Linked DNA regions of Hahella chejuensis KCTC 2396. The protein of the gene in region 1 interacts with the protein of each later gene in a pairwise test. Links are inferred from orthologs where the notes say so. Each region holds a gene or a part of one and is shown in the gene's direction. Other genes may lie near its edges.

Region 1 (3,038 bases):
GTCATTGCGTGAAGCGGCCCGGGTGCTGCGCTCGGGCGGCCATATGGTGATCATTGGTTTTAATCCTCTCAGCGCCTGGGGATTGCGCAGGGCCATATTCAGGAGCCCGAAAGCGCCCTGGTCTGGACGTTTCCTGACGTCCTCGCGTCTGGAGGACTGGTTGAGCCTGCTGGACTTCCGCCTCAAAGACGTGCGCTATCGTTTCTACGCTCCACCGGTCACCAATCAGCAATGGTTGAGTCGCCTGGCGTTTCTTGATAAGTTCGGCGCACGTTTCCGGCTGCCCCTGGGAGCTTATTACACCATCGTCGCTCAAAAGCGGGTGGGATGCATGATACCGCTGCGACCGCAATGGCGCAGCTCGCGTGTCGCGGGGGCGGCTGTGGTCCACCAATTTACGCCCTACAGGCCGTACAAAAAGAAATGAAGACAGTTGAAATTTATACCGACGGCGCCTGCAAGAAGAATCCCGGGCCCGGCGGGTGGGGAGCAATCCTGATATATGGAAAGAATGAAAAGGAGATATACGGGGGAGAGCTCGACACCACGAACAATCGTATGGAGCTGATGGCGGCGATCGAAGCGTTGCGGGCGCTGAAGCAAGGCTGCAAAGTCGAGCTCTATACGGATTCCCAGTACGTACGTAAAGGCATCACCGAATGGATGCAGAACTGGATCAAGAAGGGCTGGCGCACCAGCGGCGGCGATCCGGTCAAGAACGTTGATTTGTGGCAGGCGTTGGATAAAGAGCGCAACAAACACGATATCAGTTGGCGCTGGGTCAAAGGGCACAGCGGCCATCCATTAAACGAGCGCGCGGACGAGCTGGCCAATCTCGGCGTTAAAGAAGCGTTAGGCGAGACAGGCTGAGAAACTTTATATGCGTCAAATAGTGCTGGATACCGAAACCACAGGTCTGGAAACCTCCCAAGGTCACCGGATTATTGAAATCGGCTGCGTTGAGGTGATCGATCGTTCTCTGACCGGCAATCACTATCACGTTTACATCAATCCCGAGCGGGAAGTGGACGCCGGAGCCTTTGAGGTTCACGGCATTTCCAATGAGTTCCTGGCGGATAAGCCTAAATTCAAACAGGTTGCTCAGGATTTCCTGGACTTCATCAGCGGAGCGGAACTGGTTATTCATAACGCGGCGTTTGACGTGGGCTTTATCGACTACGAATTCTCTTTGCTGGGAGCGCCTTTCGGTAAAGTCAGTGATTATTGCTCCGTCGTCGATACATTGATGATGGCGCGCAAGAAGCATCCAGGCCAGAAAAACAACCTGGATGCGCTTTGTAAACGATACGGCATCGATAACAGTCACCGTGACCTCCACGGGGCCTTGCTCGACTCGGAAATTCTGGCGGATGTTTATCTCGCCATGACTGGTGGGCAGACCAGCTTATCCCTGCATTCTGAAGACGGCGGAACGGAAGAAGAAGCCTCTGAAGTGCGCAGAATTAATACGCAAAGGCCTTCGTTAAGAGTTATTCGGGCATCTGAAGCGGAATTGGCGGAACACGCCCGTCAACTGGACGCTGTAGAGAAAGCCGCAGGCTTTAGTCTTTGGCGCAAGAAACAAGAAGAAGGGTTGAACTGAGTGAGGCGGAAATAGTCTGACAATCGGTTTGTTCTGCGCAATGAAAAAGCCGCTCTGCTAAGCGGCTTTTTCATGCTGGGGTTTTGGGAGTCGGCGGCTCCGCGTTAAATAGTGATGACAATCATCACGTAGCCGAGCCCGCCCATGACGAGGGTGTAGGGCAGCGCCATCCATACCATCTTGCCGTAGGACAATCTGATCAGCGGGGCGATAGCGGAGGTCAGCAAGAACAGGAAGGCGGCCTGACCGTTTGGCGTGGCGACGCTGGGCAGGTTGGTGCCGGTATTGATCGCCACCGCCAGCGCTTCATAGTGAGCTCTATCAATCAAACCATCATTGAATGCGGTGCGCACTTCGTCAATATAAACCGTCGCGACGAAGACGTTATCGCTGATCATTGACAACACGCCGTTGGCGATAAAAAACATGCCGGGCTGAACGCTCTTCTCCAGGCCCAGCACGTAGTTGATGATGCCAGTGAACAGGTGCTGCTCATGGATCACGCCGACTACGGCGAAGAACACCACTAACAAGGAGGTGAAGGGGAGCGCTTCTTCAAAAGCTTTGCCTATCTGGTGCTCTTCAATAACGCCGCAGAACGCCGTCGCCAGGATGATCACCGTTAAACCGATCAGGCCCACTTCGGCCAGATGAAGCGCCAGCGCCACGACCAGGATAAGTGCGACGATAGCCTGCGTAATCAGTTTGGATTCATGCTGCAGGGTCATCTTTTTCTTTTCCGCTTCGTTGAAGTCTTCCAGAATTTTCCGGACGGAAGCGGGAATATCGTCGCCGTAGCCGAACCAGCGGGTTTTCTCCAGAATGACGCAGGTGATTAATCCTGCTATCAGTACGGGGATGGAGATCGGCGCCATGCGTACGAAGAACTCAATAAAATCCCAGCCCAGGCGTTGAGCGATCAGCAGATTCTGAGGTTCGCCCACCTGGGTGCAGACGCCGCCCAGCGCTGTACCCACCGCCGCATGCATCAACAGGCTGCGCAGGAAGCTGCGAAACTGCTCAAGATCAGCGCGGTGGTCATGATGAACGGATTCATCGTCGCCATGGTCGTGATCATGATGGAAGTGTTTGCCGGATGCGACTTTGTGGTAAACCGAGTAAAAGCCGACTGCGACACTGATGATGACCGCGGTGACGGTCAAGGCGTCGAGGAAAGCGGACAGCACCGCCGCCACCAGGCTGAACAGCAGCGACAGAATGGCTTTGGAGCGGATGCTGAGCAGTATTTTGGTGAATAGGTGGAGCAGCAGCTCCTTCATGAAGTATATGCCCGCCACCATGAATACCAGCAGCAGGATGACCTCCAAATTGCCGGACACTTCTTCATATACTGTGTGCGGCGACACCATGCCGATCAGCACGGCTTCAATGGCGAGCAGGCCGCCGGGCTGGAGCGGATAACACTTCAGCGCCA
Region 2 (4,359 bases), 700 kb from region 1 along the record:
GCGGAGTGGTGTGGGCCCTGTAAAGTCGAAATACCGGAACTGAATGAGATAAACCGGCATCCCGGCGTCATCGTTCTGGGGGTCGACTACGATGGCCACAAGGGCGAAGCGCTGACTAAAACGATCGATAAAATGGGTATCAACTTCCCGGTTTTGCAAGGCGATCCGACCCGTCATTGGAAAGTGGAAATTCCCAAGGTGTTGCCGACCACGCTGTTGATTCACGATGGCAAGGTGCAGCGCGAGATGATCGGCGCGCAGACGAAAAGTGCGATTTTGTCGGTTATTCCGCAATAATCGGCACTGACAATAATCGCCACTGATTGGCGTCTATATTTAAGAATTTGTGACTTTATTGAGAATTATTGGTTAGCGCGGACCTGAGAGCCGCGTTGCACGAAGAATCTGGAGATAAAGGCCCGATGGGCGATTTTATTCATTTACGCATCCATACAGAGTTTTCCCTGGTTGACGGGCTGGTAAAGGTCAAGCCCCTGGTCAAAAAGCTGGCCGACATGGGCATGCCCGCGGTGGCGGTGACCGACCAGTCCAACATGTGCTGCCTTGTTAAATATTACAAAGCTGCGTCCGGCGCAGGCGTAAAGCCGATTGTCGGCGCGGATGTCTGGGTCGAAAACCTGGATGACCCTCTGGCTCCCTTTCGTCTGACGTTGTTCGCTCGCAACGAAACTGGCTATCGTAATCTGACGGAACTCATATCCCGCGGCTTTACCGAAGGTCAGTCCCATGGCCGCGCCATAATGAAAAAAGACTGGATCGCCGCACAGGCGGAAGGCCTGCTGGCGCTTTCCGGCTCCAAGTATGGCGATGTGGGGCAAGCTCTGTTGGCGGGGAAACAGGAACTGGCGCGAGAGCGCCTGGGCGTTTGGATGGAAATGTTTCCGGACGCCTACTATCTGGAGCTGCAGCGCACGGGGCGAATTAACGATGAAGAGTGCGTGCACGCCTCTGTGGAATTAGCGCTGGAGACTGGCTGCCCAGTGGTGGCCACCAACGATGTGCATTTTCTTGAACGTGACGACTTTGAGGCTCATGAAGCGCGGGTCTGTATTCACGAAGGCCGCACTCTGGATGATCCGCGCAGGGAGCGCCGCTTTAGTGAAGAGCAGTATCTGAAAACAGCGGAGGAAATGTGCGAGCTGTTCTCGGACATTCCCGAGGCGATCGCCAATACCGTGGAGATCGCCAAGCGCTGCAACGTCAGTTTGCGTTTGGGTAAATACTTCCTGCCGAATTATCCCATACCGGAAGGGATGACTATCGATGAGTTTTTCATCAAGGTTTCGGAAGAAGGGCTTGAGGAGCGACTGGCGACGCTGCTCAAACAAGATGACCCGGAGTACGGCAATAAACGCCAAAGCTATTATGATCGGCTCAAGTTTGAGCTGGATATCATTACTCAGATGGGGTTTCCCGGTTACTTCCTCATCGTTATGGACTTCATCAAGTGGGCCAAGAACAACGGCGTGCCAGTGGGGCCGGGACGGGGGTCCGGCGCCGGCTCTCTGGTGGCGTATGCGCTAAAAATCACCGATTTGGACCCTCTCGCCTACGACTTGCTGTTCGAGCGATTCCTGAACCCTGAGCGGGTGTCGATGCCGGACTTTGACGTCGACTTCTGTATGGAAGGCCGCGACCGGGTCATCGCTTATGTTGCCGAAGCCTATGGGCGTAATGCGGTGTCCCAGATCATTACCTTTGGAACCATGGCGGCGAAGGCGGTAGTGCGGGACGTGGCGCGGGTGCAGGGGCGTCCGTACTCCATGGGCGACCGTCTGTCCAAACTAATCCCCTTTGAGGTGGGGATGACTCTGGCCAAGGCCTATGAACAGGAAGAGCCGCTGCGGGAATATCTGACTACGGATGAAGACGCGGCGGAAATCTGGGAGATGGCGCGCAAGCTGGAGGGCGTGACCCGTAACGTCGGTAAGCATGCGGGGGGCGTGGTGATCGCCCCCACCAAGCTGACCGACTTTGCCCCTTTGTACTGTGACGAAACGGGGTCGGGCCTGGTCACCCAGTTCGATAAGGACGACGTAGAGCAGGCGGGTCTGGTTAAGTTCGACTTCCTGGGGTTGCGTACGCTGACCATCGTTGACTGGGCGGTGGACATTATCAATCGCCAGCATGCGGAAAAAGGCCAGCCGCCTCTGGATATCAACTTTATTCCGCTGGATGACGCGCCCACTTTCAATCTGCTCAAGCATGGTGAAACCACCGCGGTGTTCCAGCTTGAATCCCGTGGGATGAAAGAACTTATCCGGCGCCTGATGCCGGACTGTTTTGAAGACATCATCGCTCTTGTGGCCCTGTTCCGCCCGGGGCCGCTGCAATCGGGCATGGTTGACGACTTTATCAACCGTAAGCATGGGCGTGCGGAACTGGCGTACCCCCATCCGGACTATCAGCTGGAGTCTTTGAAACCCGTCTTACAGCCCACCTACGGCATTATCCTGTACCAGGAACAGGTTATGCAGATCGCCCAGGTTATGGCGGGATACACCCTCGGCGGCGCAGACTTGCTGCGCCGGGCGATGGGTAAAAAGAAACCTGAGGAAATGGCCAAGCAGAAGGCGATCTTCGTTGAAGGGAGCATCAACCAGGGTCTTGAGCAGGATCTGGCGGAAAAGATCTTCGACCTGGTGGAAAAATTTGCGGGTTACGGCTTCAACAAATCGCACTCCGCCGCCTACGCCTTGGTGTCGTACCAGACCGCATGGCTCAAGTGCCACTATCCTGCGCCATTCATGGCGGCGGTGCTTACCGCGGATATGCAGAACACCGACAAAGTGGTGACCCTGGTGGAAGAGTGCCGGCGGATGAAGCTGGAGTTGGTGTTGCCGGACGTCAATAACAGTAGCTATACCTTCACGGTCGACGATAAGCATCGCATCGTCTACGGCCTGGGCGCCGTAAAAGGGCTGGGTGAAGGCCCCGTACAAAGTATTTTGGACGCTCGTAAAGAAGGCGGGCCCTTCCGCGACCTGTTCGACTTCTGCCAGCGGGTGGATTTGCGGCGGGTCAACAAGCGCGCCTTGGAGGCGCTGGTCCGCTCCGGCGCCATGGACAAATTGGGGCCGAGCCGCGCCCGCATGATGGCGTCCATCAATGAGGCGGTGCGTCGCGCCGACCAACATTCCCGCAATGAAGACGCCGGTATGCTGGACCTGTTTGGCGAGGTCGTGCCGGAAACGGACCCGAATCCATACAGCGCAACGGAAGGCATGCAGGAATGGAGCGATAAAGAGCGTCTGAAATTAGAGAAGGAAACTCTGGGACTCTATCTGACCGGACATCCGTTCGACGAATATGAACAGGAGGTGCGTCGCTTCGTGCGTACGCCTATTTCGGAGTTGCGTCCCGGCAAGAGTCCGCAAAATGTTGCGGGCCTGGTGGTGGCGGTGCGCACGATGAAAAGCAAGCGCGGCGGATACATAGGTTTTGCTACGCTGGATGATCGAAGCGGCCGTATTGAGGTGACTTTTTTCTCCGACGCCTACGAGCAGGCCAAAGAAATGTTGCACAACGACCGCATTCTGGTGGTGGAAGGCGTTGTCGGCGAAGACGACTACTCCGGTGGGCTTTCTGTCCGGGCGAAAATGACCTCGGACATTGGTCAGGCGCGATTGAAGTTCGCCAAAGAGCTTATTCTCTTTGTACACGAAAAAGACTTTAATAACGGCTTTATTGACGAACTGGGCGGCGTTTTGGGAGAACATCGCGCCGAGGGCTGCCCGGTTTTGATCAATTATGAAACGGAAACCGCCCGCACCAGACTGCGTCTGGCGGAAGACTGGCGGGTTAATCCAAGCGATGAATTGATTCAGGGGCTGCGATATTTGTTGGGCAAGGAGCGGGTGCAACTGCGCTACAGTTGATCCCTCGCTTGTAACCGGCAAGGCATGGAATGACATGCGCGTCAGCTCAAGCTCAAGAGACATAGCCGAGCAAGAAAAAACTATGAGTAAGCATGAAAAGCAGATGAACCCTTATTATCTCGACTTCGAACAGCCGATCGCCGAGCTGGAGGAAAAGATAGAGGAGTTGCGTCTGGTTGGTAACGACAGTGAACTGAATATCACTGACGAGATCAACCGTCTGAAGTCCAAGAGCGTGTCGCTCACGGAAAATATTTTTGCGGATCTGTCCTCTTGGGATATTTCCCGCCTGTCCCGTCATCCCAAACGTCCTTATACGCTGGACTACGTGCGGATGATTTTTGAAGACTTCGATGAGTTGCATGGCGACCGTAAATACGCGGACGATCTGGCTATCGTTGGCGGCATCGCCAGGCTGGATGATGAACCCGTTATGATCATTGGTCACCAGAAAGGGCGT

The links.
Region 2: the proteins of dnaQ (region 1) and dnaE interact in binary tests that used the Escherichia coli proteins (3 or more experiments, as listed by UniProt). The link is inferred for Hahella chejuensis KCTC 2396 from one-to-one orthologs.

What each region holds. Positions count from the first base shown.
Region 1 is NC_007645.1:2,591,391-2,594,428, forward strand. The notes cover bases 21-2,741. They hold dnaQ (DNA polymerase III subunit epsilon), read left to right. Parts: upstream 21-880; coding sequence 881-1,603; downstream 1,604-2,741. Other genes in these bases: HCH_RS11435 (class I SAM-dependent methyltransferase), read left to right, coding at 21-427; rnhA (ribonuclease HI), read left to right, coding at 424-870; nhaB (sodium/proton antiporter NhaB), read right to left, coding at 1,708-2,741. Also shown: more of HCH_RS11435, read left to right, coding at 1-20; more of nhaB, read right to left, coding at 2,742-3,038. UniProt on the Escherichia coli protein: DNA polymerase III is a complex, multichain enzyme responsible for most of the replicative synthesis in bacteria. The epsilon subunit contain the editing function and is a proofreading 3'-5' exonuclease.
Region 2 is NC_007645.1:1,888,090-1,892,448, forward strand. What follows is about bases 58-4,099. They hold dnaE (DNA polymerase III subunit alpha), read left to right. Parts: upstream 58-422; coding sequence 423-3,899; downstream 3,900-4,099. Other genes in these bases: HCH_RS08415 (TlpA family protein disulfide reductase), read left to right, coding at 58-297; accA (acetyl-CoA carboxylase carboxyl transferase subunit alpha), read left to right, coding at 4,003-4,099. Also shown: more of HCH_RS08415, read left to right, coding at 1-57; more of accA, read left to right, coding at 4,100-4,359. UniProt on the Escherichia coli protein: DNA polymerase III is a complex, multichain enzyme responsible for most of the replicative synthesis in bacteria. This DNA polymerase also exhibits 3' to 5' exonuclease activity. The alpha chain is the DNA polymerase catalytic subunit.